Cellvibrio sp. PSBB006: one gene and its partner. The protein of the gene in region 1 interacts with the protein of each later gene in a pairwise test. Links are inferred from orthologs where the notes say so. Each region holds a gene or a part of one and is shown on either strand. Other genes may lie near its edges.

What was found.
Region 2: the proteins of CBR65_RS02730 (region 1) and CBR65_RS21375 interact in binary tests that used the Escherichia coli proteins (3 or more experiments, as listed by UniProt). The link is inferred for Cellvibrio sp. PSBB006 from one-to-one orthologs.

Annotation. Positions count from the first base shown.
Region 1 is NZ_CP021382.1:581,739-598,215, forward strand. What follows is about bases 2,248-5,217. They hold CBR65_RS02730 (flavodoxin), read left to right. Parts: upstream 2,248-3,446; coding sequence 3,447-3,989; downstream 3,990-5,217. Other genes in these bases: CBR65_RS02720 (response regulator transcription factor), read right to left, coding at 2,248-2,398; CBR65_RS02725 (Spy/CpxP family protein refolding chaperone), read left to right, coding at 2,651-3,151; cmoB (tRNA 5-methoxyuridine(34)/uridine 5-oxyacetic acid(34) synthase CmoB), read right to left, coding at 3,994-4,965; cmoA (carboxy-S-adenosyl-L-methionine synthase CmoA), read right to left, coding at 4,965-5,217. Outside these bases: CBR65_RS02715 (ATP-binding protein), read right to left, coding at 299-1,693; more of CBR65_RS02720, read right to left, coding at 1,700-2,247; more of cmoA, read right to left, coding at 5,218-5,702; CBR65_RS02745 (bifunctional diguanylate cyclase/phosphodiesterase), read left to right, coding at 5,839-7,632; CBR65_RS02750 (tetratricopeptide repeat-containing response regulator), read left to right, coding at 7,723-9,354; CBR65_RS02755 (sensor histidine kinase KdpD), read left to right, coding at 9,377-10,090; CBR65_RS02760 (FHA domain-containing protein), read left to right, coding at 10,225-11,133; CBR65_RS02765 (DUF5610 domain-containing protein), read left to right, coding at 11,211-12,437; CBR65_RS02770 (glutaredoxin family protein), read left to right, coding at 12,509-12,760; CBR65_RS02775 (EAL and HDOD domain-containing protein), read right to left, coding at 12,757-13,989; CBR65_RS02780 (transglycosylase SLT domain-containing protein), read right to left, coding at 14,288-16,321. UniProt on the Escherichia coli protein: Low-potential electron donor to a number of redox enzymes. Involved in the reactivation of inactive cob(II)alamin in methionine synthase.
Region 2 is NZ_CP021382.1:5,125,242-5,141,516, forward strand. The notes cover bases 981-3,748. They hold CBR65_RS21375 (regulatory protein RecX), read left to right. Parts: upstream 981-2,022; coding sequence 2,023-2,475; downstream 2,476-3,748. Other genes in these bases: recA (recombinase RecA), read left to right, coding at 981-1,097; CBR65_RS21370 (DUF4136 domain-containing protein), read left to right, coding at 1,375-1,950; CBR65_RS21380 (efflux RND transporter periplasmic adaptor subunit), read left to right, coding at 2,763-3,748. Also shown: more of recA, read left to right, coding at 54-980; more of CBR65_RS21380, read left to right, coding at 3,749-3,842; CBR65_RS21385 (efflux RND transporter permease subunit), read left to right, coding at 3,854-6,982; CBR65_RS21390 (LamG domain-containing protein), read left to right, coding at 7,032-7,724; CBR65_RS21395 (proline--tRNA ligase), read right to left, coding at 7,778-9,508; CBR65_RS21400 (HIT domain-containing protein), read left to right, coding at 9,747-10,181; CBR65_RS21405 (HU family DNA-binding protein), read right to left, coding at 10,382-10,816; CBR65_RS21410 (hypothetical protein), read right to left, coding at 11,058-11,558; CBR65_RS21415 (GNAT family N-acetyltransferase), read right to left, coding at 11,574-12,038; CBR65_RS21420 (cupin domain-containing protein), read right to left, coding at 12,031-13,182; CBR65_RS21425 (transglutaminase family protein), read right to left, coding at 13,224-14,108; CBR65_RS21430 (circularly permuted type 2 ATP-grasp protein), read right to left, coding at 14,105-16,275. UniProt on the Escherichia coli protein: Modulates RecA activity through direct physical interaction. Can inhibit both RecA recombinase and coprotease activities. May have a regulatory role during the SOS response. Inhibits DNA strand exchange in vitro.

The DNA of each region.
Region 1 (16,477 bases):
TGTTATTCAACTCTTGTTGCTGCGCAAGCAATCCGTTTAGTAAATACTTGAGGATGCTACAGGCAGGTTTCGCCAATGATCTGGCTTTGCTTATTGAGTTGTGAGCGAAAAGTATGCCAGCTTCGTTGTAGCTATTAAAATGCTAATAAAATCAATCAATTAAACGGTTATATTAATTTTATTTGTGAGCTGATTGCGACGGGATTGTGGCGTATAAATCATTGATTGGCGGCAAGAATTTGCCGCTCGTCAAAAGTTTGGCTACTGGCTACTGGCTACTGGCTACTGGCTAGGGCGGTTAGGTTTTTTTCTCGGCGGGGATTTGCACGCTGACGCACAAGCCGCCATTGATAAGATTGCGGGCGCTGATCTTGCCTTTGTGCAGGGCAACGGTCCGCTGGGCAATAGCCAGACCCAAGCCATAGCCACCGCTTTCGCGGTCCCTGGCCTGATCCGTGCGGAAGAATGGCTCGAAGATATCCTCCAGGGCATTTTCCGGTACGCCGGGGCCACTATCACAAGTGTGGACGATGTATTGTTGGTCGCTGTCCAGATAGTGCAGATCCAGGGTAATACTGCCCCCCTGGGGGGTGTAATGCAGCGCGTTGCGCAGGATATTCTCGAACACACCGATCAACATATTGCCGTGGGTTTGCACCAGTGCTTCGTCGACGGTGGAGCTCAACTTCAGATCAATGTGCTTGTCTTCGGCATCCTGACGGTAATTTTCCAGCAGGGTTTCCAGGAGAACCTGAATATCCAGCGCGTCGTCCAACTCCCATTCACCGTTATCCAGCACGGGCAGGGCGAGGATGTCAGAAATCACATTATTCAAATAATCTGCCGCTTGTTTAATCCGCGCGAGTTCCTTATCGACGCTACCATTACTGCGTTGCTGGGCGAGACCCAGGGCGATTTGCAGGCGGGCCAACGGCGAGCGCAACTCGTGGGAAACATCTTTAATCAGACGCTTTTGTTCGAGCATGGCTTTTTCAAGGCGCTCGGTCATGTGGTCAAAATCGCGGCCCAGCGCGGCAATTTCATCATTGCGCCCGGAGAATTGCTTGCCGACCCGCACACTTAAATCACCGCGCGCAATTTGTTGTGTTGCTTTCTGCAAGGTATTCAGGCTGCGCGTGAAATGGCGTGCGAGGAAGAAGCAGGCGCTGCCGCTGATCAGTATTGAGACCAGCAACAACGGCCAGATATTCTCGATAAACATTTCCCACAGGATGTCGCGATCCGAGCCGTCATCTCGGCCTGGGGAGATGGTGATCAACTTCACGCTATTGCCATCGTTAAGCGTGATGTAGCGACCGAATAATTTGCGATTGCGATCCTGGACTTTATCGTAGGGATGACGACTGGTGAGTTTGGGCAACAAAACCAATACGCCGGGAGGCAGGGGGCGATCCAGCAGATCGCGGTTGTCTTTGTCCACCACATAGAAAAAACGGGTGGACCATGCGGGCATGCTACGCATGTCCTGCATCACCTGTTTGGTATTGCGATTGATCGCCGCACCGGTCATTTGAAACAGCAGGCGTTTGGCCGGCTCTTCGTCGCGATCAATTGAGCGTTGCATGCGGTCCGGTGTCATGTCGAACCAATGCACGACGACGTTAGTGGCCACAATAATCAGGGCGGTAATCAACCAGAAGGTGATAAATATCTTGAGATACAGGCGGGTCATGAAGGGTTATTCGGTATCGTTCAATGTAAGCATATAACCTGCACCGCGAACATTGATAATCAAATCCTTGTGGGCACCGACGGCGGTTAGTTTTTTGCGGATATTGCTGACGTGTACATCAATACTGCGATCATAAGGGGTCAGTTTGCGATTCAATGCCTGTTCCGTCATTTCATCTTTACTGATCACTTGCCCCGCACTGCGCACCAATAACTCCAACACACTGAATTCTGTACCGGTCAGAGGCACATCAGTGTCTTCCCAGGTCACACTGCGACTGCCCAGATGAAGGGTCAATTTGTCTGAGCTGATCCGCTCCACCGCCTGTTGCGCAGCCTGGTTTGGCGTAGCCCGACGCAATACTGCGCGGATGCGTGCAACCAGCTCGCGCGGGTCGCAGGGTTTGGGCAGATAATCATCAGCACCGATCTCCAGACCGATCACCCGATCAATCGTGTCGCCTTTAGCCGTGAGCATCAGTACCGGCGTCTGGCATTTCTGACGCAATTGTTTGAGCACATCAAAACCATTGCGGATGGGCAGCATGACATCGAGAACGATAGCGGCGTACTGATTGTGGTTGGGAAGGTCTACGGCTTGCTGTCCATCGTGCACCATGTCGACGACGAAGCCTTCAGTGGAGAGATATTCATTCAGTAATTGGCAGAGTTCTTTATCGTCATCGATCAAAAGCAATTTATTCATGGGTAGTCCATCTGATCAGATACTGTGGAAGTAAGTGTGCTACAGCGCCACGCAAAGTGTCATGGTTATTGTGAATTGTTTAACCCTTCTTAACATTGCATCAGAGATACTGGCTCCAACGACAACAAGAGCATTTCATCAGGCTCTCGTCGTAAAAACCTGTTGGTAACTGACCTGAGTGGGTATTACTTGAATGATAGGTCGCGTTGCCAAGAGAGCAAGTCTGATCGACTAACCCTCGGAGATTCAATTATGAATACGATGAAAAATTGGCGTCATCTTATCACTGGTATTACCACCCTGGCGGTGGTTTCTTTGGGCAGTTACGCCCTGGCGGAAGAGACCGCAGACCCAGGTAAAGATTGCAAAGGCAAACACAGCTTTCATCAACACATGAAAGGAGACCGCCCATTTGAACACATGGCCAGAATGCTGGAACTCACCGACGAACAAAAACAGACATTAGCCGCACATAAAGATGAGCAACGCGCAAACTATCGTGAACAGCGCCAGCAAGTTCGTGAAGCGCAGCGAGCATTACATCAGGCGGTTGCCAACAACGCGGATGAAGCAGAAGTAGCCATACTGGCGGATAAACTGGGCGACCTGAATGCACAACAAGTGATCGCGCGGGCCAAGGACAAACAGTTTCTGCTCAGCATCCTGACACCGGAACAGAAAGAAAAAATGGAGCAGATGAAATCAAAGCGTAAAGAACACTGGCGCGAAAAAGCGGCTGATACCCGGGCCTGATCCGCTTCCTTCTGTTATCTGAATTGACATTAGCACAACGCAAGTTTGGCGTTAGGCTCTATGTTTCGAAACCCTCAATTCAGGGATGAATTGAGGGAGCTACAGGGAGGTATGCATGTGTTTTCGAAACATAGAGCCTAATGACAAACGAACTACGAAGCACCCTTGTAGTATTTATCACGAAGTTTGACCCTTGCACCCAACAAACAATGTTGGGAAAATCCGCACTCTTTTTGGCGGGCTCTAGCGGCCCGCCGACTCGATTCCTTTATATTCCGGCAATCCCGAGGTGAATGTGGGCAAGATAGGTCTGTTTTTCGGCAGTGACGAAGGTAATACCGAGCGTGTTGCCTACCGTATCCAGAAACGCTTCGGCGAAGATATGGTGGATGTGATGGATATTGCCGATGTTACCCAACTGGAATTTGCCGAGTACGACCGGATCATCCTTGGCATCCCCACCTGGGATTTTGGCCAGATTCAATCAGACTGGGAAGAATTCTGGGATGACATCGCCGCCGTGGATTTTGCTGGCAAGACGGTAGCCCTGTTCGGCTTGGGTGATCAGTTTGGCTACGGCGACTACTTTCTCGATGCCATGGGCATGCTGCACGATGTCATTATCCAGTCCGGCCCGGTCATCGTCGGGCACTGGCCCACGGAAGGCTATGAATTTGACGCATCCAAAGCCGAGATTCCCGGTGCGGGCATGTTTGTCGGCCTCGCATTGGATGAAGACCAGCAGGAACAACTGACCGCAGAGCGCCTTAATCGCTGGTGCGCCCAGGTTCACGCCGAGTTTGGCTTGGATACACCCTTGCAAGCCCTGGACGATTGATCAATCAGGGCGCTTCCGCCAGAAATACGGCGCGAATCGGCGCCGGATGGCCCTCCGCCGTTAACGCCGGGTTCTCAGGATCGAGAAATTCCGGCAGGGAATGGAAGCGCATCCAGTGGGTGGAGCGTTGTTCATCCGCAGTGGTAGGGCAGACATCCGCCACCCGCGGATTCGCAAAACCCATCTTGCGCAGCCAGGACACCAGCGTGGCGCAACTGGGCAAGAACCAGACATTATTCATCATCGCGTAACGGCCTTCGGGCACCAGCACCTCGCCCATCTCTCCTTCAATAACCAGCGTTTCCAACACCAATTGTCCGCCGGGACGTAAGGCTTCTTTCAGTTCGCGCAGATGATCCATAGGCGAGCGCCGATGGTAAAACACACCCATGGAAAACACCGTATCAAACGCCTGAAGTTTGGGAGGCAGGTCTTCTATACCTACCGGTAACACATCCACCGGAGCCTGCGCGTCAATCAGCTGTTTGATCATATGGAACTGCACGACGAAGCGCGGAGAGGGATCAATACCAACAACCCGTGAAGCGCCTGCGCCCAACATACGCCAACAGTGATAACCGTTGCCGCAGCCCACATCCAGAATCAGTCGATCCTTCAACGGCGTTAGATGCGGTAAAACCCGATCCCACTTCCAGTCCGAGCGCCATTCGGTATCGATGTGAATCCCATGGACATGGTAGGGCCCTTTGCGCCAGGGAATGAGTTGTTCGAGGGCCGCGCGCAGCTGTGCGCGAGTGGTTTCATCACAATCATCCGTGTTACCGATGACGACGCCACGCTGCAAATCGATCTGCGACGCTTTAACTGATGGCATTTGCATCAATGCCTGTTTCCAGCCCGGCAGATCACCGTAGCGTTGTTCGCTCAGGCCTGCAGCAATTTGAGCCGGCAAATCGGGCAGCCAGGGGGCGAGGGGCGTGTGGGGTAAGGCGGCGAGCAGAGCGTGGTAATCCATCATGGTTTGATTGCAATCATGGAGGCGAAATTAAAACATTGAAACCAGACATCCACGCTGCCAAAACCTGCCTCTCGCAGACGTTGGCGATGGGTCGCCAGGGTTTCGGGAATCAGCACATTTTCAATTGCGGAGCGCTTACGGGCAATCTCCAGATCGCTGTAACCGTTGCTGCGTTTGAAATTGTGGTGCAATTCGATCATCAGTTCATGATGAGGCTGGTCTTCAAAGGCAACCTTTTCAGACAATATCAATACGCCGCCAGGCAATAAGCCCTCGTAAATGGCCGTTAGTACAGCCAGGCGCTGGTCAACCGGAATGAACTGTAAGGTGAAATTCAGAACCGCCATGGAGGCGCGCTCAATATTGATGTCTTGCACATCGCCACAGACCAGCTCTACAGAAATTTCCCCGCTGTCGGCGGCAATAACTTGTTGGCAGCGTTCAATCATCGCGGCTGAATTATCAACACCGAGGATTCGGGTATTGGCGGCCCGAATGCGATGACGCATCGCCAGGGTCGCTGCGCCCAGAGAGCAGCCGAGGTCATAGCAGACACTGTCCGCCTGAACATAGCGCTCGGCCAGGTTGCCAATCATATTGATGATGGTGGCATACCCCGGAACTGAACGTTTGATCATATCCGGAAAAACATTGACGACGGTTTCATCAAAAACAAACGGCCCTGATTGGCCCAGGGGATTTGCATAAATGTTGTCGGGTTTATGGTCGGACATAGGTGTTGTCGGTTTGATAAATGGGGGCGCATTGTAACGCTCTGGCGGCAGGCAGAGTAGTTAAGTTTGTGTAAAAACGGCCCTGGTATCGATGCAATTTCATCAAAACGTCACAATTCAAAACGATGATATTGCGATGAATACACGCCAATCCCTTCCCTCTGTAAACGCTCTTTCTCCCGCGCAACCGGACCTGCACAGAGAATTGCAGCGCTTGATTGATTTACGTTTGCTGACGCCATTATTTCAGCCAATTTTTGCGCTCGACAGCCTTCGAATTCTTGGCTATGAAGCCTTGATTCGCGGCCCGGAAAATAGCCCGCTGCATACACCTGATCAACTCTTTGCTGCGGCGCGCTCGGCTCGTCATCTGGCGAGCCTGGAATATGCGTGTCGCGAAGCATCCTGTCACCAGTTCGTGAGCCTGGGTTTGCCCGGGAAGTTATTTCTCAATATGTCGCCCCTGAGTTTCACTGACAGTAATTACCGCGATGGTGTAACCCGGGAAATCCTCCAACGTGTCGGTTTAAACGCAGAACGCTTGGTATTTGAATTGACAGAGAACCAGCCGTTGGATGAGTTCGAATTGTTGCGTTCCGCATCGGACCATTTCAAGCGGCAAGGGTTTGCAGTGGCACTGGATGATCTGGGAGCCGGTTACGCGGGCCTGCGGGTATGGAGTGAGTTGCGACCCGATTATGTGAAGATTGATCGCCACTTTATCAGCGGAATCGATCAGGATGCGGTGAAGCGGGAATTTGTTCGTGCGATGCTCGATATTGCCCATCGCATGGGCAATAAAGTGATCGCAGAAGGCATAGAGACTGCTGCCGAATTGCGCACCTTGATCGCGATGGGCGTGGAGTATGCGCAAGGTTATTATCTGGCGCGGCCCATGGCAGAGCCAATGCGCCAGGCTCCCCCGGTATTATCCGGTTTTCAGCGCGAACGCTTTCCCCGTCATCCGGATTTTTTTCACCGCACCGTGGGCGACATACTGGCTGACTCGGTAGTCGTTTCGCCCGGCACGCCAGCGGCGGACGTCGTCAAGATGTTTCGCGCGGATGTGCGCCTGACCTGTGTCCCCGTTGTTGCCGGCAATCAACCGATCGGTATGGTCAGTCGTGTGGAATTATTGAATATCTTCGCGCAGCGCTACGGTCATGAGTTGCACTCCACGAAATTGATTACCGAGTTTGTCAGCCCACTGTCCCTGACGTTGGAAATTGATACTGAACTTAAAGTAGCAGGCCAACTGATCACAGAAGATCCCCAGCAAAACCTGAGTGTAGATTTTATTATCAGCGAGCAAGGGTTATATCGTGGGGTAGGTACAGTGCGGAATCTTTTGCGCTGTATCACGGAAGAAAAATTGCGCGCTGCGCGCCACAGTAATCCGTTAACGCAATTGCCGGGTAATGTCCCGCTGTATGAATGGATTGATTACCTGCTTAACAGCTACACGGAATTTGTGGTGGCCTATTGCGATATCAATCAATTCAAGCCATTTAATGACACTTTTGGTTATAGTTATGGTGATGAAGTCATTGTGAAACTGGGGCAGTTGCTGATGGCGAATGTGGATACGGAAAAAGATTTTGTTGGTCATGTAGGCGGTGACGATTTCATCGTTGTATTTCGCAGTGAGGACTGGCGCGCGCGATGCGAAGATATTCTGGCGTCGTTTACGGATGTCTATCACACCGTTCTGCCCACACCGCAGAGTGAATACTGGAGCCATGATCGCGAAGGTAACCGCCAGCGTTTTGGTCCACTGACGCTTGCAATAGGTTGTGTTCAACCCGATCCGCTGGCATGTATGACGCACCATCAGGTTTCCTTGCTTCTGGCCGATGCAAAACACAGTGCCAAGCGAGGTAATGGAAACTGTATATTCGAGTCGCGCCGTCGCACACCTTATCCTTCCTGATTCTCAATTTTTCTTGCTCTGGCACTTTTCTCCCGGATAAATTGGACTATGCTCCAACAATAGCTTTTTTGGATTGGAGAGAGGCTCCCTATGGCTGAGGCGGAATACCATAAGCTACACGCCTTGATAGTAGACGACTTCGATAGCTTTCGTGTGACTGTCAGTAATATGTTGCAGGACATCGGTATTCAGTTCATTGACAGCGCCGTTAATGGTGCCGATGCCCTGCGTCACTGCAAGAATAAATCCTACGATCTGATTCTGTGTGATCATAACCTGGGCAAGGGGAAAACCGGCCAGCAGGTTTTGGAAGATTTGCGCGAGAATGGCCACCTTAACCGTTATGCCTTATTTGTATTGATTTCGGCGGAGTCGAGTAAAAGTATCATCATGGCCGCCTATGATTACGAGCCAGATGCCTATCTCACCAAACCCATCACCACCAAAGCCTTGCAGCAACGCCTGGGTCGTTTGTTTGCACAGCGTGCGCGCATGTTGCCGATTATGCAGGCAATGGATGATGAACGATGGGAGATTGCCGAAGCCTTGTGCCTGCGTGAGATCAAAGACAGTGGGCGCTATGCCAATCAGTGTCAAAAATTTCTGGGGCAGCTCTATATCCTCACTGGCCACTATGAGAAAGCCGAGACAGTTTATCGGGATGTGCTGGACGTGCGACAACTGGATTGGGCGCAAGTGGGGATGGCGCGGGTTAAAAAATTGCAAGGCGATCTGGTGAGCGCCCAGCAGTGGCTTGAAGACGTGATGAGTACCAATCCCTTATGCATGAAAGCATACGATCTTCAAGCTGAGATTTATCGCGAACAGCCTCTGCATAAACGCTTGCAGGACGTATTACAGCAGGCCGTGGAAATATCGCCTCTGTCAATCTTGCGGCAACAACAATTGGGCGATATCGCCATGATGAATAATGATGCTGAAACAGCAGCCAACGCGTATCGACGAACCGTGCGCCTCGGTGAAAACTCTTATTATGATCGATTGGAGAATCACACGGGCTTTGCGCGGGCAACGCTGGCGTTATTCCGTGAAGATAAAATACTGGCCAAACCCTTATTGCGTGAGGCGCTGAAAACGATGGCGGAACTGGAACAACGTTTCAGCAAAACGCCCGAAGAAAAAGTTGAAACACAACTGATTGAATCGCAACTGCTTGCATCCAATGGCGAAGCGAAGAAAGCAGAAGAGCTATTACAAAATGCGCGTAATTTGAGTGCGAACATTGAGGCCTTGCCCATTGATACTGAGGTGGAATTGGTTCGGGCCTATACCGCTACCGGCCAAAAAAATATGGCGGATGAACTGACTCGTAGCTTGTTGGAACGCTATAAAGGTTCGGAGCGAGACCTGGAAAAACTGGATGCGTTGCTGGAAGAGCCCGCCAGTGAGAAAAACCGCTCCCTGGTGGCATCTATAAATAAAAAGGGTATTGCTTGTTACGAGTCTCAAGACTATGACGCGGCGATTCAATGCTTTAAAGATGCATTGCAAACTTTCCCAAACCACATCGGTATTCGTTTAAATCTGGTGCAAGCGTTGGTGGATAAATTAAAGCTGGATGTTGACGCCGCTTCCATGGATCTGGCAATCGATACCCTGGCGCAGATCGACGATAAAATCGTGCCGACCCATGACCAATATCGACGCTTTCGCCAATTGCAGGACATGTTGCGCAACCTCGATAACAACCGTCGACGTTGATCCATTTTTGTGAGCGTTTTATATGATTGATGATAACGATATGACCTCTGCCAAAGACACGCCTCTGGATTTCGCCTTTGTGCTGGCGTCCAGTGTTCACGATATGAAGAACTCCCTGGGGATGCTGCTGAACACGCTTGCGACCATGATGGAAAAGTCTCCACCACAAGATGCGGAACAGACCAGAACCTATGCCGTACTGGAATATGAGGCCGCGCGAATCAACAGTGAGTTGGTTCAACTCTTGTCGCTTTACCGGATGCAGCATGAACACCTGTTAGTGCAGATAGATGAGCACCATGTCATTGATGTACTTGAAGAACAGCTGGCTCGTAACGATATGCTATTTCGTACACGGGGTATTCATTTGCAGCTGGATTGCGACGAAGATTTGAGTTGGTATTTTGACGGGGAGCTGATCGGTGGTGTGATAAATAATATTCTGGTGAACTGTGCGCGCTACTGTCGCAGTACTTTGCTGGTTTCTGCCAAGATTATCGACAATAAACTCTGCATAGCCATAGCCGATGATGGTCAGGGTTATCCCGCCAGTATGTTAGCTGCACCGCATGAGATAAATGCCGGCGTATCATTTTCTTCCGGTAGCACTAACCTTGGGTTATTGTTTGCGCATCGTGTTGCGGCTTTGCATCGCTCCCGCGAGCAGCAGGGTTACATTCAACTGGCCAATCAGGGCCCTTTGGGTGGTGGTGTGTTTCAACTTTGGTTGCCTTAGTAATCTATCCAAGTGATTCACAGTTGAAATGCGGCGCATGCTATAGCATTATCCGCGGTGCCCTCCGAATTAACCCGGTGCTCTTTAGGCCTGGTGCTCTCTAGACCCGGTGCTCTCTAAATAAGGAACCTTATATGCTAAAAATCCGCTTCAAAAACAATAAATATAATGCGGTATGGTTAGTAGAACCAAAGGTATCCATTGGTCGGCTTATAACCAATGATCTGGTTGTCGATGATGCAGACGTTGCCGATAGTCACATTGAAGTTCTGGTCGAGCACGAACAACTTACCTTGAAAAATCTGGTGCCTGAAAAACCGGTCAAGGTGAATGACGAGGAAGTCTCCAGTATTTGCACATTGAAACCGGATGATGTGATCACGCTTGGAGCAGTAGAGCTTCAGGTAATTGATCCCAAACGCGAACCCAAGGAAGCGGTAGTCGAAGCTGGTAATGTCACCCAACTACGAACACCAACACCCAAGACAACCGGTTGGGCATTGAAAGCTAATCACACCGCGCTGGCTAATCGTGTTTTTCCTATCAAGGAAATGACCATCGTGGGGCGCGCTACCGAATGCGACATCAGTCTTGCCGCTGCACACTTGTCCCGCCGACACGCACAATTGCAAGTGCTGGACGGACTCCTTTATGTCAAAGATCTGGGGTCCGCCAACGGCACCTTTGTGAATGGAAAACAAGTAACAGAGGCGAGGGTAAAGCGCGGCGACGAGCTTCGCTTTGATACTCTCAGTTTTGGTGTAATAGGCCCTACGACTGATGACCTGGCCAAAACCACGGTGCGTTCGCCGGCATCAAAAGTGCCGGATGCAACGCCGATCCCGAAAACCAAACCTATCGCCAAACCCCGCCAATCTGCACATGTTGCTGGTGATGTGAAAGCGGCCGGTCAACGTTCAATTCACGCGCGACCTTCCCAGCCTCGCGAGGAAGATACGCCCAGACATGGTCGGATGGGGCTGGCGTTATTGGTGATTATTGCCGTGGTAGTGGTTGCCGCACTTTATTTCACCCGCCGTTAAAAAAGCGGCTAAAGTTGATTAAACTTTGGCCGATAACCCTCAGTAATCGACGTTGATTAAGCTGTTATGGGGGTTCAATGCAAATTCCACCGCTTTCCCAGTCACCGTTTCGTTTGAGCAGTCATGCTCAAACGACGGATGGTAACCGATCAGACAATACCCGTTTGCAATCCGGTATTTCCCGAGATCCTGCTGTTTCTTCCGCCACCTCCCGGCAAGACGCGCTTGCGCTCTTTGAGCGCACACTGACCATGGGCTATGAAAAATTACAGGCCAAGCAGGGCGCAGTGGGTCAATTTGCGGCCCTTGAACCACTGACGGCAGAAAAAGTCGCGGGTAATATCCTGGGCTTTATCGAGCGTCGTCTACAGATGGATGTCGCCGAAGGTGCTACCCAGGAGCAACTGGCGTCGCGCCTGGAAGCGGGACTGGCGGGTTTCAAGAAAGGTTTTGCAGAAGCCAGTGAAAAGCTGAAAGCGCTGAGTATGCTATCGCCGGACGTTGAACAAGATATTGGCAAAACCTACAATCTGGTGTTGACCGGTGTTGATGCCCTCAGAGAAAAATTCCTTGGCGGGCTGGTAAAAAACGAACCCACAACTACACCTGAGACCACCCCACAGGCGACGCGCCAGCAAGCTTATGCAGCCTTGGCCAGTAGCAGCTATCAATACGCCAGTGCCAGCAGTTTCAGTTTTCAATTAACGACAGCCGAAGGTGATAAAGTCACCATTTCTGCCAGCAGTGCCCAAGCGTTTAGTGGTCAATATGCGCGAGGTGTTGCGGGCAATAGTGAGAGCTATACCTTGGCTGAGACGATGAGTGCATCCTACAGCTCTACCCGTGAATCCAGCTGGTCAATCCAGGGCGATTTAAATGATGATGAGATGCAGGCCATTGAAGAACTGTTGGGGCAAATTAATAAGCTGGCCGGTGAGTTCTTCAACGGCAATCTTGACGAGGCTTTTAATCAGGCTTTGGCGCTGGGGTATGATCAGCAACACATCACGGCTTTCTCGCTGAATTTAACCCAAGTTGAAGTACAGCGGGTGAGCACGGCCTATCAACAATTTAATGATGCACCTATCGGGGAAAATCCTGGTGAGCATCTCTTGCCCGTCGGCAAATTTGTTCGTGACTTGTTGAATGCTTTGGAGACGGCAAATAATTTTTCTGAGCCGGAAACCTTGTTGCTGGATTTAAGCGAAAAGATTGTAGCAACGGATGAAAATGAAACGTCATCTCCCGCTCAACGTTTCCGCGATTTTGTTGAACAGGTGCTACACAGTATGAAGCCTGTTTGATGGTCCTGAGTCCTGCCAGGTGCTGAATAAATAAAACCTGTTACAATTCTTTTTTTGTAGCAGGTTTTTTTATGTCACCTCTTATTCTTTATACCACGGCGGGCTGTCACCTGTGCGACACCGCCAAGACCGTGTTGTGGCCATTGCTGACAGAGTTCGGATTGCGTTTGCAGGAAGTTGATATTGCAGAGTCAGATGCGCTCATTGAACGGTATGGTATTCGCATCCCGGTTGTTGCATTTGAAGGGGCGGCTGCGGAATTATCCTGGCCTTTTGTTGCGGAGCAAGCGCGGGATTTTATTGCCGAGCATAGTCAGGGTTAACGTGGATTAAAGCCCATGGTTTCCATGGTGGTGGTAACCCAGGTCAGCGCATCCAGATAAATATGGGATAGTGTATCCGGAGAGATATTGCGCGAGCCGAGATAATCCCAATCAATTTTATCCCATTCTGCGCGCTCATAATGCTCAACGATATCGAGCACTTTTCCTTCATCTCCCAAATGTTGTAACAAGGCTTCGTTCAATTGTTCACTTAAGGAAATATTGCTGAGTAAAATTTCCAGGGGGGCATCCATAAATGCATCCAAGGTCGACAATAAACCTACAGTAAAAAAAGTATCCTGACGTTTTTTACCGCTCATGGTCGCGGCAATAATTTCGCACATTCGGGCGCGCGTCAGCGCGGCAATACTTAGTTCCATCGGTTTATCGCCGAGATTCGCCATCGCCAGCAAATTTACCCAATTCTTGATGATGTTTAATCCCAGCAAGGTAATGGCCTGGCGCAGTGATTCAATTGTGCGTGGCAGGGCGAAGGCGGCGGAGTTGACCAAACGCAAGAGTTTGTAGCTTAACATGGGGTCGCGTGCAACCAACTGTTCTACCTGTTCCAGTGGGACATCCGGGTCGTGTAAAACAGACAGTAATTGCAGTACTGCTTGTTTATTTTCGGTGATCTTGCGTCCCTTGATCACTTTGGGGCGCGCGAGAAAATAGCCCTGGAATAAATCAAATCCCGCATCCTTGCAGTATTCGAGCATCTCGTAGGTTTCTACTTTTTCCGCTAGCAACGTAAGGCCGAAGGGCTTGAGGTAATCGATATGTTCGCGGATTTGGTCGGGCGACAATTGCAGGACATCCAGTTTAATAATGTCCGCATAGGGAATGAGGTCTCGCGTTTCATCGGTCAGCTCAAAGTCATCCAGTGCAATGGTGTAACCCTGCTCGCGCAGACTGCGCAGACTGTGCAACATTTGTGCATCAATTTGTTGACCTTCAAGCACTTCCACAACCAGTTGCCGTCGGTCGAATGGCGGTGGGGTCAGAAGCAAGGTGCGGGTGAAATTAATGAAGGCCTGATGATGACCGACGACACTGTGGATGGATAATTCGGTAAAGGTATGCAGCAGAACTTGTGAGCTGGCCATGTCGCCGCCATCTGCTGTGTATTCATTCAAATCACAACTTCGGCATAGCAGCTCATATGCAACCACTTGCATCTTGCGATTGAAGATCGGCTGGCGCGCCAGCAAAGGCAATAACTCGGACATAGACTACTATGAAATCCTTACCGTTGATCAACCATGCGAGTCTGGTGGCATCAATGATGTTGAACTAGCTGCCCTTCATTGTATGACTTATATGGCTAAATGAAAACTCAGGTCAGGGCGAGTATGGCCTCGTTCCGATTTTTCAGGTATCAGTTGCACCGATTGCGTGCTGGATAGAGTAGGTGGGTTGCACACCTTGTTGCCAATAGTAAACCGTCTTGGCGGTTGGGCAGCGCGCAAAAAAAATAACAGGCCCGCTTTGTTTGCCAAAGTCGAGCCTTGCGTTTTCGTGCGAAAGTTATAACGAATTATTGGCTTCCAGCGGTGTAATAAAAGGTTGTTTTTCACCAGTCCGGTAGCCGTAGATGACTGAAAATGACAACACGTTTTGCACGTAACCTCGGGTTTCATGGAACGGAATCGTTTCAATCCAGACGTCGTAAGGTAACTTTGCGTCCTCCTTACTGAGCCATTGTTTAACGCGGGTTGGTCCGGCATTGTAAGCTGCTGCCGCAAGGATGCGGTTGCCATTGAACTGGTTCAATAATTGGTTGAGGTAACGACTACCCAGCGCAATATTTTTTTCCGGCTTTAATAAATCGTGTTTGTTGGAGTAGGCGATGCCTGCTCGCTTTGCGGTATGCAGTGCCGTTGCAGGCATCAGCTGCATCAGACCCAAAGCGCCCGCTGGAGAACGGGCATCCGGGCTGAAGGCACTTTCCTGCCGTGCAATGGCGAGTAAAAGCAGCGGGTTCACCGAGGTTGCTTTCGCGGCAGTCGCCACGTGCTCCTGGTAGGCAAGCGGGAAGCGAACTTGCAGGTCGTCCCAATACTCTGCGTCAATCATTGCCTGGATACCCTGACGATGCCAGCCCCAACGATCTGCCAGGCGACCTGCTGCCACGATCTCGTCGGTTTTCATGCGACGCGTAGTGTGAAACCACTCGCGGCTCGCACCATAAATATCACCCAGGATATAAAGCTCGCGTGCCCGCTGAACGCCCGCGGCCTGTTCAACCTGAGATTGTAGTTCCGGGGAAATTAACATCGGCTTATCGACCAGGCGGTATTCATATCCCAGTTTATCGGCGGATAAAAAACCATAGAAACTGCGTGTGGCCGCAACGCGGTTATACAGCGACTGAACGCTTTGACCATCGACTTCCTTAATATCAAGTTCTTCCATGATGCGTGCACGCCAATACAACCAGCGTTCGGTCTGCTGGGCTTCGACGGGTAACCGGGTCAACCAGTTATAAGCCTTTTCCCAGTCTTGCTTGCGCAAGGAATCGCGAATCAAAGCTTCGGTCAGGTCAGTACTGGTAATCTGGGATATCGAGGACAGCAAACTCTCTGCTGCATCCTGGTTGTCCTGGCGCAGCAGGCGTGTGGCGATGTGGTATTGGGTTTCCAGCCGCTTGCTATCTTCAAACAATTGTTGCGCATCATAGCCTTGCCACAGGGTCAGCGCTTTGGACGCATCTTGTAAGGCAAGACGTTGCAAGCCATAAAGGATGATCTCCTGCATTTCTGAGGATTGGGTACTGAAACGTGAGGTTTGCGCCAGGATACGCGGATTCAGGCGGACTTCCTGAAAGAGCAAGGCGAGCTTTTTCTGCGGTTCCGCCATTTGGCGCGACAGATAACCGGCAAGGCCGGTATTGCCTGCTTGCACAGCCTTGCTGTGTCTCTCCCACAAGAGTGCAGGCGTCAGTTTGCCGGCGGTTATCCAGCGAGTGAATACCGGATCGCATGCTTTGGATTGCGATTCAGCGATGTTCCATAGCGGGGCTACATCCTCATAGGCTGTTTCATCGCCCGTTTCCAAACGTGCACGCAGGCTGTTGCATGCTAGTTCCGCGTCATTCAGTTCGGCATTGTAAAACGTGTTGTAATCCTGCCATTGCTGGCGGCTCGCCAAGGTTCTTAACCAACGGTGCAATAAGCGATCACTCAGATAGGAATCAGGATATTCAGATAAAAAAGCGGCGACATCTGCTTTGGGTAAAGTATTCAGACGGTTGCCAATATCCTGATACTCAAGGTAGGGAAGGAGCGGATAGTCTTCCAGGGTGGCAATCAATTTTTTATACGTTTGTACTTGCCGGCGATTCAATGCTGTTTTTGCTGCGGCGTAATTCTTGCGTTGCTCAGTGCGATCAACCTGAACCAATGTGGCAATAGTTGTTTCGCTTGCAACCGCTTCGCTTGCGGCCGGTGAAGGCGCAACGACAGGTTCTTTTTCCACGCCGACAGCACTGGAGACCATTAGAAAACTACCAAACACTCCAGCAGAAATGGGGCGGAGTGCAAACAACAACCATGCGCGCATTGAAAACCTCGGGTACGCCTTAACGCGGTTTGAAAAATTCTGGCTTTATCGGACAGCCTCATTTATAGCGAATACATTGAGAATAACAGTGGATTATCGGATTCGCCAGTGGCCGGAGTAAACTTCATCTTCTATAGAGATAAATTTTCTAACATA
Region 2 (16,275 bases), 4.5 Mb from region 1 along the record:
CAAAACAAGCCACACAAATTCAGATCATTTTTTCATTTAAGTTGAGGTGTCGGATGGATGCGAATAAAGAAAAGGCGCTACAAGCAGCCCTGAGTCAAATCGAACGTCAATTTGGTAAGGGTACTGTGATGCGCATGGGCGACCGGGAGCAGGTTGCCATTCCAGCGATTTCTACGGGTTCACTGGGGCTGGATGTAGCACTGGGAATCGGTGGTTTGCCCAAAGGCCGGATTATTGAAATTTATGGGCCGGAATCTTCCGGTAAAACAACCCTGACTTTACAGGTTATCGCCGAAGCTCAAAGGCAAGGCGGTAACTGCGCTTTTATCGACGCGGAGCACGCGCTTGATCCGATTTATGCCGCCAAGCTTGGCGTTAAAGTGGAAGACCTGATTATTTCCCAGCCGGACACCGGCGAGCAGGCTCTGGAAGTGACCGATATGCTGGTGCGCTCCGGTGCGGTGGATGTATTGGTTGTGGACTCTGTAGCTGCACTGACGCCCCGTGCGGAAATTGAAGGCGAAATGGGTGATCACCACGTCGGTTTGCAGGCGCGTTTGATGTCACAAGCCTTGCGTAAAATCACCGGTAATATCAAAAATGCTAACTGTCTGGTGATCTTCATCAACCAGATCCGGATGAAGATCGGTGTTATGTTTGGTAACCCGGAAACCACTACTGGTGGTAATGCGCTGAAATTTTATGCTTCAGTGCGTCTGGATATTCGCCGTATTGGTGCTGTAAAAGAAGGCGAAGAAGTGATCGGTTCCGAAACGCGCGTAAAAGTGGTGAAGAACAAGGTTGCTCCACCCTTCAAGCAGGCGGAATTCCAGATCCTGTACGGCAGCGGCATCAACCGTATGGGTGAGATTGTCGACTATGGAGTCAAGCTTGGCATGGTTGACAAGGCAGGAGCCTGGTATAGCTACCAGGGCAATAAGATTGGCCAGGGTAAAAACAATGTCATGAAATTTCTGCAGGAAAATCCGGAGATCGCCAAAGAGCTGGAGCAGAAGGTTCGGGCCGAACTCCTTAACACACCGCAGTTGTCGCTCGGCACCAGCGCTGACTCAGAAGATGAAGTAGAAATGTCTTAAATCGTCTGTGACGGAAATCGGGCTTTGGATGGCCTGGTTTCCGTCGTTCCTTTCAGAATCTCCCTTGAGTGCGGCTGAACTTCACTATTGAGGCAGAGTCGAATTTTTATCCAGCTACTGTCGATTACATGGCTATGCAGATTTTCAGGTGGAATAGCGGGGCGAAGCGATAAATAGTGATAAGTTGCGCGCTGACAATGTGGTGGGTATGCTGCGTATCAGATTTCATCATTACTCCGTTAAAACCTATAAGCCGAAAGTAAAGTAGAGGTGTGAAATGATTCGCTTTAGTAACCTGATTGGTTTGTTTCTGACGCTCGCCATATTGGGTGCATGCTCAAGTAAACCGTATGTTGTCACTGATTATCTTTCGGGTTATGACTTTTCTACCCTGAAAACCTACCACGTAGCAGAAGCCCGGCAGGAAACGAAGGATGAAATCCTCATTTCTCCTTTTACATTTAGCCATATACATTCCGTTATTGACCGGGAGTTAGGTCAGCGTTATCAGCAGCCACCGGCTGATACCAAACCTGATTTTCTGGTGAACTATCATATTGTTATTGAAGAAAAACTGGACCCGGGAACCTATGATCGTCTCTACGGTTATGGCTACTATGGCAGAGGTTACCGTTATTACTATCCAGCACCGCTGTTTTACGGCACCACCGGCTCGGCTCGCGTGTACAACCAAGGGAGTTTGATCGTTGATATCGTTGATGCGAAAACGGAAAAGCCTATTTGGCGGGGTGTATCGGAAAAACGTCTGCGCAGCGGCTTAACCCCCCAAGAGCAACGAGAAATTTTGACCAGCGCGGTTGTTGAAATTATCAGTAAATTTCCACCAATGTAATGTGAAAAATTTGTAAACCCATGGCCGCTTTGCGGCCATTTTTTTGAATGATGTAATAAGGACGAGCCTCTCGTGGCTGATAACAAGACGACTTCCGATATCAGGTTGGCTGCCATGAACTTGCTGGCAATGCGCGAACATTCCGCACATGAATTGCGCCGGAAGCTTGCGCCACGTTTTGAGGGGGCTGATGTCGCTGCCGTTATCGCTGTATTAACCGCTGAGAATCTTCAAAGCGATGAACGTTATACAGAAGCTTTTATAATCATGCGCAAACGTCAAGGTAAAGGGCCGATACGCATAGCTTTGGAGTTGAAAGAAAAAGGTATCAGCGAAACCTTGATTAATCTATATCTTGATTCTTCCGACCAGGATTGGTTTGAGCTGGCTGTTGCGGAAAGGCATAAACGTTTTGGTATTTCTGAGCCGCAGGATATGAAAGAAAAGGCGCGTCAGATGCGATTTCTTCAATACCGGGGTTTCACGCAACCGCAAATCTCCTCGGCAATTAAAGCTACTGAATAAATGTTTGTTTATCGGGCCAATGGCCTCCCGTCTCTTCAACCGGTTAACAAGTGTTATATCACTGTAAACAATTGTTAACTGCTTATCGCTTGTCTCATCATCAGCGTAATCTTTCGAGATAAACCAGCGTTAACGCATGGCGTCGTCTCTCTCAGCCCAATCTTTCCACTTTTAACCGCGTAAATGGTTGGCATGGATGTTTTATATTTCATGCTGAAAGATGTGATAGAGTCTGCGCCAAAAATGATTCCTGCCCTAAGGCAGATCGGGTAATAAGAGAGAAAGTGATGATGCGATTGCACCTGCCGGGAGCTATTTTATTTGGCTCACTGATGATGTTAGTCCCACCCCTGATGGCACAAACCACGAAAGCAGTCGATGTCATTGTTCAGGCCGTCACATCACAACCGCTCGAAAGTCGCATTGAAGCCCTGGGTACTTTGCGGGCCAATGAATCCATTCGCTTAACGTCCAACGTTACCAAGACAGTGACGAATATTAATTTTGATGACGGCCAGCGTGTAAAAAAAGGCCAGGTGTTAGTGGAAATGACTAACGCCGAGGAGCGGGCACTGTTAGATGAAGCGCGTTTCAATATGGAAGAAGCACGCAAGCAAATGGAGCGGGTTCGCTCTCTGGTTGAAACCAGGGCTGCTTCCCAATCCTTGCTTGATCAGCGCATGCGTGAATACGAATCGGCTCACGCACGTTACCTTGCTATTGATGCGCGTTTGCAAGACCTGCATCTCGATGCGCCGTTCAGCGGCGTCGTTGGCCTGCGCAATATCAGCGTCGGCGCCCTGGTTTCCCCCGGAGATTTAATCACCACCATCAATGACGACAGCCGTATGAAACTTGATTTTACGGTGCCGGCGATTTATCTGCGCAGTTTACAAGTTGATTTACCTATCATGGCCAAGAGCCGTGCGCTGGGCGATAAGGTATTCGAAGGTAAGATCTACAGCATCGATAATCAGATTGATCCCGTGACCCGTGCGATTACTGTACGAGCCCTGTTGCCCAATGATGATCGCGAGTTAAAGCAGGGCATGCTGATGAGTATTAACCTCTATGCCAACAAGCGAGAAGCGTTGGTGATATCTGAAGCGGCGCTGGTCCCTTTGGGAAGTGATAATTTTGTGTTTGTGGTTCAGCCCCAGGGTGAAACGTTTACGGTAGAGCGTCGTCAGGTCACTATTGGTCAACGCCTGCGCGGTTTTGTGGAAATCCTCAATGGATTGGACGCCGACGAAAAAGTGGTAACCCATGGCTTACAAAAAATTCGCGCTGGTACGCTGATCAATATCACCGCCGAAGAAACCGGTGAGGAAAGTTTATCTGAACTGATCGATTCAACTAAATCCTGAGGGTAACCCACATGCTACTCTCCGATGTCTCGATCAAACGCCCGGTTTTTGCTTCCGTTATTTCCATTCTTCTCATCGCCTTTGGTTTGGTGGCTTTCGAGCGCCTGACACTACGCGAATACCCTGATATCGATCCGCCAGTGGTGTCGATTCGCACGGATTATCCCGGGGCTGCAGCCAGCATTGTTGAAACACGTATCACCAAAGTTATTGAAGATCGCATCTCCGGCGTGGAGGGCATTCGTTACATTGAATCCAGCAGTGAAAATGGTCGCTCCAACATCGTGGTGCAGTTCGATGTCGGGCAGGATATGGACGCGGCGGCAAACGATATTCGTGACCGTGTATCCCGTGTGTTGGGTAATTTACCCATCGAAGCTGAACCACCGGAAGTTGAAAAGGTGAGTTCAGATGAAGACGTCATCCTGTGGTTTAACTTTACCAGTGACAATATGACCACGCCGGAACTCTCTGATTATGCACAGCGATATCTGGTAGACCGTTTCTCTGTGGTGGATGGTGTGGCGCGCGTGAGGATTGGTGGTGAAAAACGTTACGCCATGCGTATCTGGCTGGATCGTCGTGAACTGGCGGCGCGCCACCTGACCGTTAATGATGTTGAAGATGCCTTGCGCGCAGAAAATGTTGAGCTGCCGGCGGGCAGTATCGAATCTGAGGAGCGACAGTTTACGGTGCGCATGGCCCGCAATTATCTCACCGCTGAGGATTTTTCCCAGTTGGTGTTGCAGCGCGGTGAAGATGGTTACCTGATTCGTCTGGGTGATGTAGCGCGGGTTGAAAAAGGAACGGAAGAAGACCGCAATATGTTTCGCGGTAATGGCGTCAATCAAGTCGGGATTGGTATCAGTAAACAATCCACTGCCAACACCATTGATGTAGCGCGCGGTGTAAAAGCAGAGCGTGATCGCATCGTCGCTAACTTGCCGGATGGCATGGGCATTGAAGACAGCTATGACAGTTCTATCTTTGTTGAACGCGCGATCGAAGAAGTGTATCTCACGCTGGGCATCGCCATTTTTCTGGTGGTATTGGTTATCTATCTGTTTCTCGGCAGTGTGCGTGCCATGCTTGTGCCGGCGGTGGCTGTACCGGTTTCTATCATTGCAACATTTACGGTGCTTGCTGTGCTGGGTTTCTCGGTCAACATGTTAACGCTGTTGGCACTGGTACTGGCTATCGGACTGGTGGTGGATGATGCAATTGTGGTGCTGGAAAATATTGTTCGCCATATGGAAGAAAAAAATAAACCGCCGTTACTGGCGGCGTTCGACGGTACGCGCGAAGTGGGCTTTGCCGTTATTGCAACCACCCTGGTGTTGATTGCGATCTTTGTGCCGATTGTTTTCCTGAAGGGTGATATCGGCCGCCTGTTTTCCGAATTTGCGATAACCATGGCGGCCTCTGTGGCATTTTCATCGCTCATCGCCTTGACGCTTTCGCCCATGCTGGCGTCCCAGTTTCTTAAACGTAACGACCATAAAAATAAACTGGTCGATAAAATCAACGAATGGACCATGTGCCTGCGTCACTACTACACGCGTTCGATCAACGCCTGCCTGAATCGCAGCAAGCTCGTGGTAGTGATTTTTGCTGGATTATTATTTGCGACTTTTATGCTATCGCGCTTAATTCCTTCCGAATACGCGCCTCGTGAAGACCGGGGTACATTTTTTGTCATGGTCAACGGACCGGAAGGTGCTAGCTTTTCCTACATGGAAGAGTACATGAACGAAATTGAAAAACGCATGATGGTGTATGTGGATACCAATGAAATAAGTCGTTTGATGGTGCGCTCGCCGCGCTCCTTTGGCACGGCAGAAAATTTTAACAGCGGGATTATCATTGCTGTGATGAACGATTGGAGTCTGCGACGCAGCGCATTTGTGGTGATGGATGAAATCCGCGCGAAGCTCAGCGATTTACCCGGCGTGACAGCGGCGCCGGTAATGCGTCAGGGGTTCGGTTCGCAGACACAAAAACCGGTGCAATTTGTTATCGGTGGTGGCTCTTATAATGAGTTGGCCGAGTGGCGCGATATCATGTTAGAAAAAATCGAAGCCAGTAACCCCGGCCTCGAAAGCATCGACTGGGATTACAAGGAAACCAAGCCGCAGGTCGAAGTCATTATCGACACCAACCGTGCAGCGGATTTAGGCGTGAGCGTCAACAACATCGGTCGGACACTGGAAACCATGTTGGGTTCGCGCCGGGTTACAACTTACATTGATGATGGTGAAGAATACGATTTGATCCTGCAAGGTGAACGCGATGAGCAGCGTACTACCACCAGCTTGCAAAACATGTACGTGCGCTCGGAGCACTCTGGTGAATTGATCCCCCTGGCAAATCTGGTGCAGTTGCGTGAGATGGCCGATGCCAGCCGCTTGAATCGCTACAATCGAGTCCGCTCGTTAACAATAGAGGCAAACCTTTCCGAAGAGCTGGCGCTGGGTGAAGCGCTGGACTACCTAAATGGTCTGGTGCGAGAACATTTGCCGGATTCTGCGGTTGTGGATTACAAAGGTTTATCGAGGGATTTTCAAACCGCCGGCAGTTCGGTCATGTTTATCTTTTTGCTCGGTATCCTGATTACGTTTCTGGTGTTGGCAGCACAATTCGAGAGTTATATTCACCCGTTTGTCATCATGCTGACGGTACCCCTGGCGATTCTCGGTGGTATGTTGGGGCTGTACATCACAGGCAACTCGTTTAATTTATATTCGCAAATCGGTTTGATCATGTTGATCGGGCTGGCAGCCAAGAACGGCATTTTGATTGTGGAATTTGTTAACCAGTTGCGTGATCGCGGTGTAGAATTTCATCAGGCGTTATTGGAGGCTTCTTCAGCGCGATTGCGTCCGATTTTAATGACCAGCTTAACGGCGGTGGCGGGAGCTGTGCCTTTGGTGATCTCCAGCGGCGCCGGTTCGGAAACCCGATTTGTTATTGGTATTGTGGTGATATTTGGCGTGTTGTTGGCCACGTTTCTGACATTATTTGTCGTGCCGGTGGCCTATAGTTTGTTGGCTCGTAAAACCGGTTCGCCCGGTGATGTCAGCCGCAAGCTCGACCAGGCTCATCGGGATTATTATAACGATGACAAATCAAAGTCCGATTAATCACAAAAAGCACCATCAAAGAAAATCAAAACAAAAAAGAGAGAAAGCTATGAGATCAACCACGATAAAAACATTGCTATTTTGTATTTTGCTGGTAGGCACAGGTTGCGCCAACCAGCCGCAACAATATCTATGGCGTATTGATTCTCTTGAGCAGATTGCGGGCCTGCCGGTAGTAACACAAGGCAATCCGCAATTGGTGGACTCCGTCTACGGCACGGCCGTGATGTTTGATGGCGATGGTGATCGCTTGTTGGTGGATGATAATCCACTGGACGGTGCGAGCGAATTTACTGTGGAGATTATCTTTAAACCCAACGACGCCTATCCCGAAAACCTTGAGCCGCGTTTCTTTCATATTGAAGCACCGGAGAATCCCAACCGCCGCATTACTATAGAGTTGCGTTTGAATGATCAACGTCAGTGGTATCTGGACACTTATATTAAATCCGAGGTGTCGCAATACACGCTGATCGATTCGAGTCTGGTTCATCCTATGGAACAATGGACTCACGCGGCAATCACCTATAAGGATCGCCAATTCACAGCGTTTGTAAACGGAAAGAAAGAATTGTCGGCGGAGGTTGATTACCTGCCTATTGCCAAAACCGGTAAGACATCAATCGGTGCGCGGATGAACGAAGTGCATTGGTTTAACGGAGCGATATTGGCCGCGCGGATTACTCATCAGGTGTTATTGCCGGAGCAATTCATGCAGCTTGACAATTTTTCTGCGGAATAATTGTTGAAAGAAAACAGGTTCATCTGTATTGATGAACCTGTTTATAAACAACGTTAATCCTGCTTGATTTTATTCGTCAGGAAGCTTACGACTTCACCGGCGGGTATTTCCTGTTTATCTGCATCGCGACGACCTTTGTACTCCAGGGTGCCACTTTCCAGGCCGCGATCTCCCACTACGATGCGGTGCGGAATACCCATTAATTCGGTATTGGCCAGCATCACACCCAGGCGCGCTTTTTCATCATCCATAAACAAAACGTCAATGCCGGCAGCTTGTAATTCTGTATACAGTGCTTCGCATTTTTGCGCGACCGCCGGTGACTTGCTGATGTTGATGGGAATCAGCGCCACATGGAAAGGCGCGATAGCATCGGGCCAGATAATGCCGTTCTCATCAAAATTCTGTTCAATAGCCGCGGCGACGACACGCGTCACACCGATACCGTAACAACCCATGATCATGGTTTGTTCTTTACCGTTTTCATCCAACACGCGCGCTTTGAGCGCTTCAGAATATTTGGTGCCGAGTTGGAAGATATGGCCCACCTCAATACCGCGTTTGATATCCAGCGTACCCATACCGTCCGGGCTGGCGTCACCGGCCACCACATTGCGAATATCTGCCACCATGGGCACGTGAAGATCGCGCTCCCAATTCACCCCGGTTAAATGGAAACCATCTTTATTGGCACCGCATACGAAATCAGCCAGATGCGCGGCGGCGTGGTCCACAATGACCGGAATTTGCAAACCCACCGGGCCGATCGAGCCTAAACCAACTCCAAGCTCTGCCTTGATACGCGCTTCCGGCGCAAAGGTGAGCGGTGCCGCGACGCCAGTTAATTTTTCAGCCTTGATATCGTTGAGCTCATGATCACCACGCAATACCAGCGCGACCAGGGGTTGCTCTTTACCGGCTTCTGCTTCGCCCAATACGATCAGGGTTTTGACAACCTGTGACGGGGAGACTTTGAGGAAAGCGCTGACTTCATCGATAGTATGTTGTTGAAGTGTAGCGACTTCATGCAATAACTGGCTGGGTGCTGGCCGTGCAGATGCCGGTGGCAACGCCTCGGCTTTTTCAATATTCGCGGCGTAATCGCTGCCGCTGCTAAACGCGATTGCATCTTCACCGCTGGCGGCGAGTACGTGGAATTCGTGGGAGAAAGCGCCACCAATCGAACCGGTATCGGCGAGTACTGGCCGAAATTGTAATCCGATGCGGCTGAAGATATTGCAGTAAGTGCGATGCATCACATCGTAAGTATCCTGCAAGGATTCCTGGGTCGCATGGAAAGAATAAGCGTCCTTCATAATAAATTCACGCGAACGCATCACACCGAAACGGGGCCGGATTTCATCGCGGAATTTGGTCTGTATCTGATAAAAATTCGCCGGTAACTGCTTATAGCTGTTCAGCTCGTTGCGAATCAAATCGGTGATGACTTCTTCGTGTGTTGGGCCGAGGCAGAAGGCGCGGTCGTGGCGATCATTAATCCGCAACAGCTCAGGACCATATTGCTCCCAACGGCCTGATTCAATCCACAGCTCGCTGGGCTGAACCACTGGCATCAGCACCTCCTGCGCGCCGGACTTGTCCATCTCCTCGCGAATGATGCGCTCTACCTTGCGCAGCACGCGCAAGCCCAAGGGCAACCAGGTGTAGAGTCCGGAGGCAAGTTTACGAATCATGCCTGCGCGCAGCATCAATTGATGGCTGATCACTTCTGCATCGGCGGGCGTTTCTTTGAGCGTGGCAATTAAAAAACGGGTAGCGCGCATAAACGTGGCTTCTTATTTCAATGACTATACTGGGAGGTGAATGTTGGACCCCGACGCGCAGCGAACCTGGCACACAGATACCTGTCTATGCCATAAGGCGGCTGCTCAATTCATCGTGACACTCGGGATCAAAGGCGCTTATTCTACGGTGCTTGATGCGCGCGGTACAGAAGGCATCTTCACAGATTCGTCGATTTATGCGGCGGCAGGATTCCGATTTTGCTAAAAGGTAATTGCTATGTTTGAACTTCACCCCAGACTCGCGCAGGATTCTGTCATCATCGGGCGCTTTACGTTATCTCTGTTATTACTGAGCAAAGATGCCAACTATCCCTGGTGCATCCTCGTCCCCGAACGGGAGGATGTATACGAAATCCACCATCTCAGCGAAGAAGACCAACTGCAACTGATACGCGAATCCTGCCGCTTGTCAGAAGTCATGACCAGTCTCTTCGATGCCCATAAAATGAACGTAGCGGCCTTAGGCAATGTAGTGCGCCAACTGCACGTTCATCACATCGCCCGTTTCTCCGACGATCCTGCCTGGCCACAGCCGATCTGGGGTAAGGCCAATATATTGGATTACACCCCTGAACAACTGCAAGATCGCATCAAACGTATACAAAATGCGTTAGTGGGCGAAGGCTTTGAGATTATCCGCCCCTCTATGTGATCCGTTTGTCGTTAGGGACTTGGTTTCGAAAACGCATGAATACATCCCTGTAGCTCCCTCAATTCATCCCTGAATTGAGGGTTTCGAAACCAAGGCCCTAATGACAAACGGACGACGAAGTGCCTTTCAAACAACACTACTGGCCATAAATAAAAAACCCCGCATTGCGGGGTTTTTTATTAACCAAAATCAGGCTGATATTAAAGCGCCATCTCTTTCAGTTTTTTCAGCGGACGCACTTTAACAGAAGTGCTGGCTGGCTTGGCTTTGAACATCACTTCTTCGCCAGTGAAAGGGTTGATGCCCTTACGCGCTTTGGTCGCCGGCTTTTTCACAGTGGTGATCTTCAGCAGACCTGGCAGAACGAATTCGCCCACACCTTTTTTCTTAACGTGACCTTCAATGATATTGGTCAGCTCGTCCAATACGGACTGCACTTGCTTTTTGCTCAGCTCAGTTGCATCAGCAATTTGAGTCAGCATCTGGGTTTTGTTCTGGCGCTCTGCAATGGGCTTAACAACAGCAGGAGCAGCTTTAGCAGCAACTTTTTTGACGGGCGCTTTAGCAGGTGCTTTTTTAGCAACAGGCTTGGCTGCGGCTTTGGCTGGTTTTGCGGCTGGTTTTTTAGCGGCCATATTGGTTTCCTTTTAATTATTCAAGTAAAACATACAGCGGTTAACTGCATGCAACGAGGGGTTGAATTGAATACCTGACCATTGTTTAAACAGAAAGTTTTATCGACAGCGTCTTCAAAAACCCCTGTTTTTATAGGCTTAAAGCGCCCACCACAAAGGTTGACGCTATATATATAGTATAAAAATTGAATCGGCAACAAGAAAGTAGCGTTTTCCTCGAAAAAAACGCTGTTTTTAGCCATTAAATGTGCAGCAGTTGGAGATCGGGTTCAGGTTCTGCGTATTGCCACAGGTAGTCAAAGGTTTCGCGCAAACGTTTCACTTCGACCGCCGCTGCATAATTAGCGAAGCCGCGAAAGACCAGGTCATCGTTCTTGAACAATAAGCCATCGTTATCGCGCAACATAAAACCCATATCGGCATTTTCTGGCTGGATGGTTAGCTTGCGCAACAGAACCTTACTGGATAATCGTTGCGACAGCCGCGCCAGTTTATGGCCCCGTTCAATTAAAGGCTTGGTATTTTTGACCAGAATTTGCACTTGAGCGAAGCGGCTGTTGCGAACCAATTGAGATATTGCGCTCACAAATTCATCACGGTCATACACCGCAATATCCAGATCCGTACTGAGGATGGCAATCTGACGGCGCGCGTCCTGCGCCAGGCTCAAGGCGTGCTCCTGAAAATCCGTGCAATTTTCCAGCAGAATTAATTGATCACTGACAGAAGAAGTCTGGCTCATGATAAAACTCCCATGCTACTGGGCGGGACGATACCACATGGTGATATGGGGAATTCCGGCATCCATAAACTCTGTGCCCTGGGGCACAAAACCAAGATATTGATAAAACGCGGTGCGCGAGGTTTGTGCGTGGAGGTACAACCGCGCTGAAGATGATTGTTGAAGACACCAATCAATAACATAAGCCATCAATGCGCGGCCAACACCCTCTCGGCGATAATCCCTTAACACCGCAACCCGGCCGATATGATAGAGCGATTCGCCTGCCGCATCGGCTTCAACCAGCACCCGTGCTGTTGCAATGGCCTGACCGTTATCCAGTGATGTCAGAAAATGAATGGCGGTTTCATCCTGACCATCCCACTCATCTGCGGCGGAAACCTGTTGCTCGTCCATGAATACGCGCGTGCGGATATGACGCAAAACCGCTTCCGCGTCGGACCAGAAAACCTGCTGGTGTTTGCAAGCTGCTTTATTCATCGAGTAACAGGCTTTCCTGGTTAATCAACGCGGTCATAACGGGAAGATTGAGTGGGTCGTCCAGCAAAGGTTCCAGGGTGGGCCAATCAATTTCTGTTATCTGACACAGCGTTTCGGCCAGCTCCCGTGAACACCTAAAAGATTGCCCATCCACAAATAACAGCGTTTTATCCGCCAGGACATGGTAAGCAAACCGCGCGGCAGGATGACGCCAGAGCAGGAGTTCCTCTTCGCGCATGGCCGCCCGCCAATCGTCGTTGTCGACCGTTTCTTCACTGTCTGTTTCTTCAACATATTTTCGTTCGGTCATGTGCTTGCCAAACCAATGAGCCAGGTTCTCGTCGGTCAGTTGGGCGAGCAGAATGTCTTTGAGGTTTTCCACTGCAGCGTGACTGATTTCGCCGGGGTTATTCTGGGCTTTTAAATCGGGATCACGAAAGCGCTGATCGTTGGTTAACCGGCTGGCGATATCCTGTGTCAGTTCGCAGACAATATCGGCCTGGCTGGGCGCGCGAAAGCCGATGGAGTAGGTGATACATTCTCCGTCGGCAATACCCCAGTGCGCGACGCCCGGCGGAATGTACAGCATGTCACCCGGTTCCAGTATCCATTCGTCAGCGACATCAAAGTGTTTAAGAATATTCAGCGGCGTACCCGCTACGCGCTCTGAAGTAACATCACACATTTGACCGATACGCCAATGACGTTTGCCCGCGCCCTGCAATAAAAACACATCGTAATAATCAAAGTGGGGGCCGACACTCCCCTGATCCGGCGCATAGCTGATCATGATGTCATCGAGGCGCCAGTTAGGGATAAAGCGAAAATGCTGCAGAAGTTCATGAACTTCCGGAACCCATTGATCAACTGCTTGCACCAGCAGTGTCCAGTGGGATTCGGGCAATATGGCAAAAGTTTTTTCATCGAAAGGACCATGACGTAACTCCCAGGGCGTCTTGCCATGTTCCACAACCAGGCGCGATTCCACCTCTTCTTCCAGGGCCAGGCCGGCCAACTCGTCGCCATCCAGGGGCGATACAAAATCCGGCAGAGCATTGCGAATCAGCAAGGGTTTTTTCTGCCAGTAGTCGCGCAAAAAAATATCAATAGGCATATCGCCCAGGTGGGTCAGCGGTTGAGTCATAAACGTCTCATTGTGAGGGACTGAAGAACAGGGTTGCGATTCTAATCGGCGAGGCGTTGAACGTCGACAGAGACGGAGAGGGTATGTTGTTTACCGCCGCCGAAGATAACGCCTTTGAGCGGCGTCACATCGGAATAGTCGCGGCCCCAGGCGGTAGTGATGTGTTGCTCACTCGCCATCTTGTTATTGGTGGGGTCGAACTCAAACCAGCCCTCACCGGGCGAAAAAACGCCAAACCAGGCGTGGGTCGCATCAGCGCCCACGAGCTTTTCCTGCCCTGGTGGTGGGAGGGTTTCGAGATAGCCGCTGACGTAACGTGCAGGGTAGCCCAACGAGCGCAGGCAACCGATGGCAAAGTGCGCGAAGTCCTGGCAGACACCGCGTTTATGTTTCAGTACATCGCTCAGCGGTGTGGCGACATCGGAGAAGCCAGGATCGTAAGTAAAATCGGTGTAAATCTTTTCCGTCAATTCCATTACCGCAGATAAAAAAGGGCGGTCGTCAGGAAAAAACGCGGCGGCATAGTGGGCCAGGTCGGCGTGTTGCTGAATCATCGGTGAGTCCAGCAAAAACTCGCGCGCCGTGAGGCATTCCGGGTCAGCACTTTGATGCAAACGTTGTTTGCTGTAAGCGCAGGTATTGCCGAAGTCGAGGTTGCGGTTAATCGGCATTTCATCCACACGAATGTGGCTGGTGACTTCCACTTCCAGCTCCGAATGATCCTGCTCAATGGAAAATTGATAGAGTTGATTGCCGAAATAATCGGTGCGTGTATTGCTCACCGAAGCGGTGGGCGATATGGCAATCGCGATGGTATCCAGTTGTTGGCTCGCGGTATTGCGCGGCACCATGTACGCAATATTGTGACAACTGCTGACCGGTTGCTCGTAGGAATATTTGGTCACATGGCGAACGATAAATTTCACAGGTGATCCTGCCATTCAGTATTTTTTACCAGCAGTTGCGGGCTTTGGGTGTGATCAAAATAGCGCTGGCTGATTTCTTTGCCGGCAGCACCGACCAGATATTGAATGCGCGCGAGTAACTGATCCAACGGTTGCCGGATAGCGCTGTTACTTTCGGCCAGGTTGGTCACATCACTTAACTTCAGGGCTGTGGTCGCTTCAAGCAATAACTTGCGTTCCCGCGTGAGTACGCCATGGGTATTGGGCAACTCGGTAAAGTGATATTCCAACTGCTCCAGTTGGTAAATCAACGAACGGGGATTCTTGCTGTTGAGCACCAGCATCTCCAGACCATTTTCCATGGTGATGCCAGTTTGGTAACGGCGGCGGTAGGGAATCAAGGCTTCGCCGCATTGCAGGGCGGACTCGATTAGCATGTCTTGCGGTGACTCATCGAATTTTGGAACCAGCAGGGCGCGCAATAAACTCACGATCTGCAAGGCGCGTTCGATACGCCGACCCATCTTGATGAAATGCCAACCATGGCCGCGCAACATGCTTTCATGAATTAAACCGGCGAGGGCCAGCAGGGTAGTGACCAGCGGATCAAGCGCTTCTTCCGGAGCGGAAAGGGCGCCGGGTGTTAATGCCTTATTGAGTGCTTGCAGCTCATCGCCAATGTCATTGATAACCCGTTGGGTATCGCTGGAGAGTTGTTCCTTGACTTGCTCAGCCGCGTTGATCATCGCCGTTAGGCTGTGGGCGACACTGCCGGCGCGATTCATGTCGAGCAGGATGGATAACATCTCCGGTTCCGGATCACTGAACAGTGTGGGATTTTCGGCGGCAAAACCGGGATAGGTATAGGTAACGTGGGTCACTGCACTCAGCAGTGAGCGATACACCGGATCGGGCAAACTCTCGGATTTATTCAGTTGTATAAACACCGTGCGCAACAAGCGCAATGCGGATTCTGCCCGCTCGGCATAGCGGCCCATCCAGAATAAATTTTCCACCACACGACTGGGTAGCTCGCTGGTGGTTTCCTGGGGCTGGTATTTTTCGCTGCTGCGCAAGGTGACCAGCTTTTCCGGTTCAGTGGCCAGTACCCAGGTGTCCTTTGATACCGAGCCGCGCTGGTTAGAAATAATTTTTTCGGTGGAATCGAGATTGACGCGGGTTAAACCGCCGGGCAATACCGCGTAAGAAGATTCGCTTGCCACAGCAAAGGTGCGCAGGATAGTGGCGCGCGGCTGGATAGCACCTTGATGCCAGGTGGGCGTATAGGCACAGGGAATATATTCCTGGGCAACGTATTGCAGCGGATTTTTGCGGATGCGATTTTTCCACGCCTGCAATTTTTTTTCGTCCAGTTCTGCACCGTAGACTTCATATAATCCCGGCCGGCGATAGGTGGGTTTGATCAGTAACGTGTGCAGGTTTTCGCACACGTAATCCAGATCTTCCTCATTGCCACACCACCAGGTTTTTACCGAATCCATTTGCAAATCACGACCCAGTAAATGCCGCGCAATGGCCGGGAGATAACCCAGCCACGCTGGATTTTCCAATACGCTTGAGCCCAGTGGATTGGCGATGGCGACGTTGCCCATACGCGCGGCGTCGAGTAAGCCGGGGACACCCAATTGTGAATCGCCTTTTAATTCCACCGGGTCGCAATACACATCGTCGACACGGCGCAGAATCACATCCACACGCTTTAATCCGTCCAGTGATTTCATCCACACAAAACCGTCGCGCACCGTCAGATCACCGCCCTGAACCAGATTAAACCCGAGATAGTTGGCGAGGTACGCGTGTTCAAAATAGGTTTCATTGTAGGCGCCGGGCGTTAACACAACGATGCGCGCGATGCCGCCGTTCGGGTTAATGTCTTGCAGCTTTTGGCGCAGGCGGGCAAAGAATAATGAGAGGCGGTGGACGTGGCTATCGCGGAACAGGCTGGGAAACACGCGACTCATCACTGTGCGATTCTCCAGCGCATAACCGGCACCGGACGGTGCCTGGGTACGATCGGCCATGACCTTCATGGCGCCATCAGGTCCGCGTACCAGGTCTACACCGTGCAGGATCATTTGGTGTTCGCCTTTCAGCTTCAATCCATGGCACGCCCGCAGAAAGCCAGCGTGGGAATAAATCAGCTCTGGCGGAATCACGCGTTGTTTTA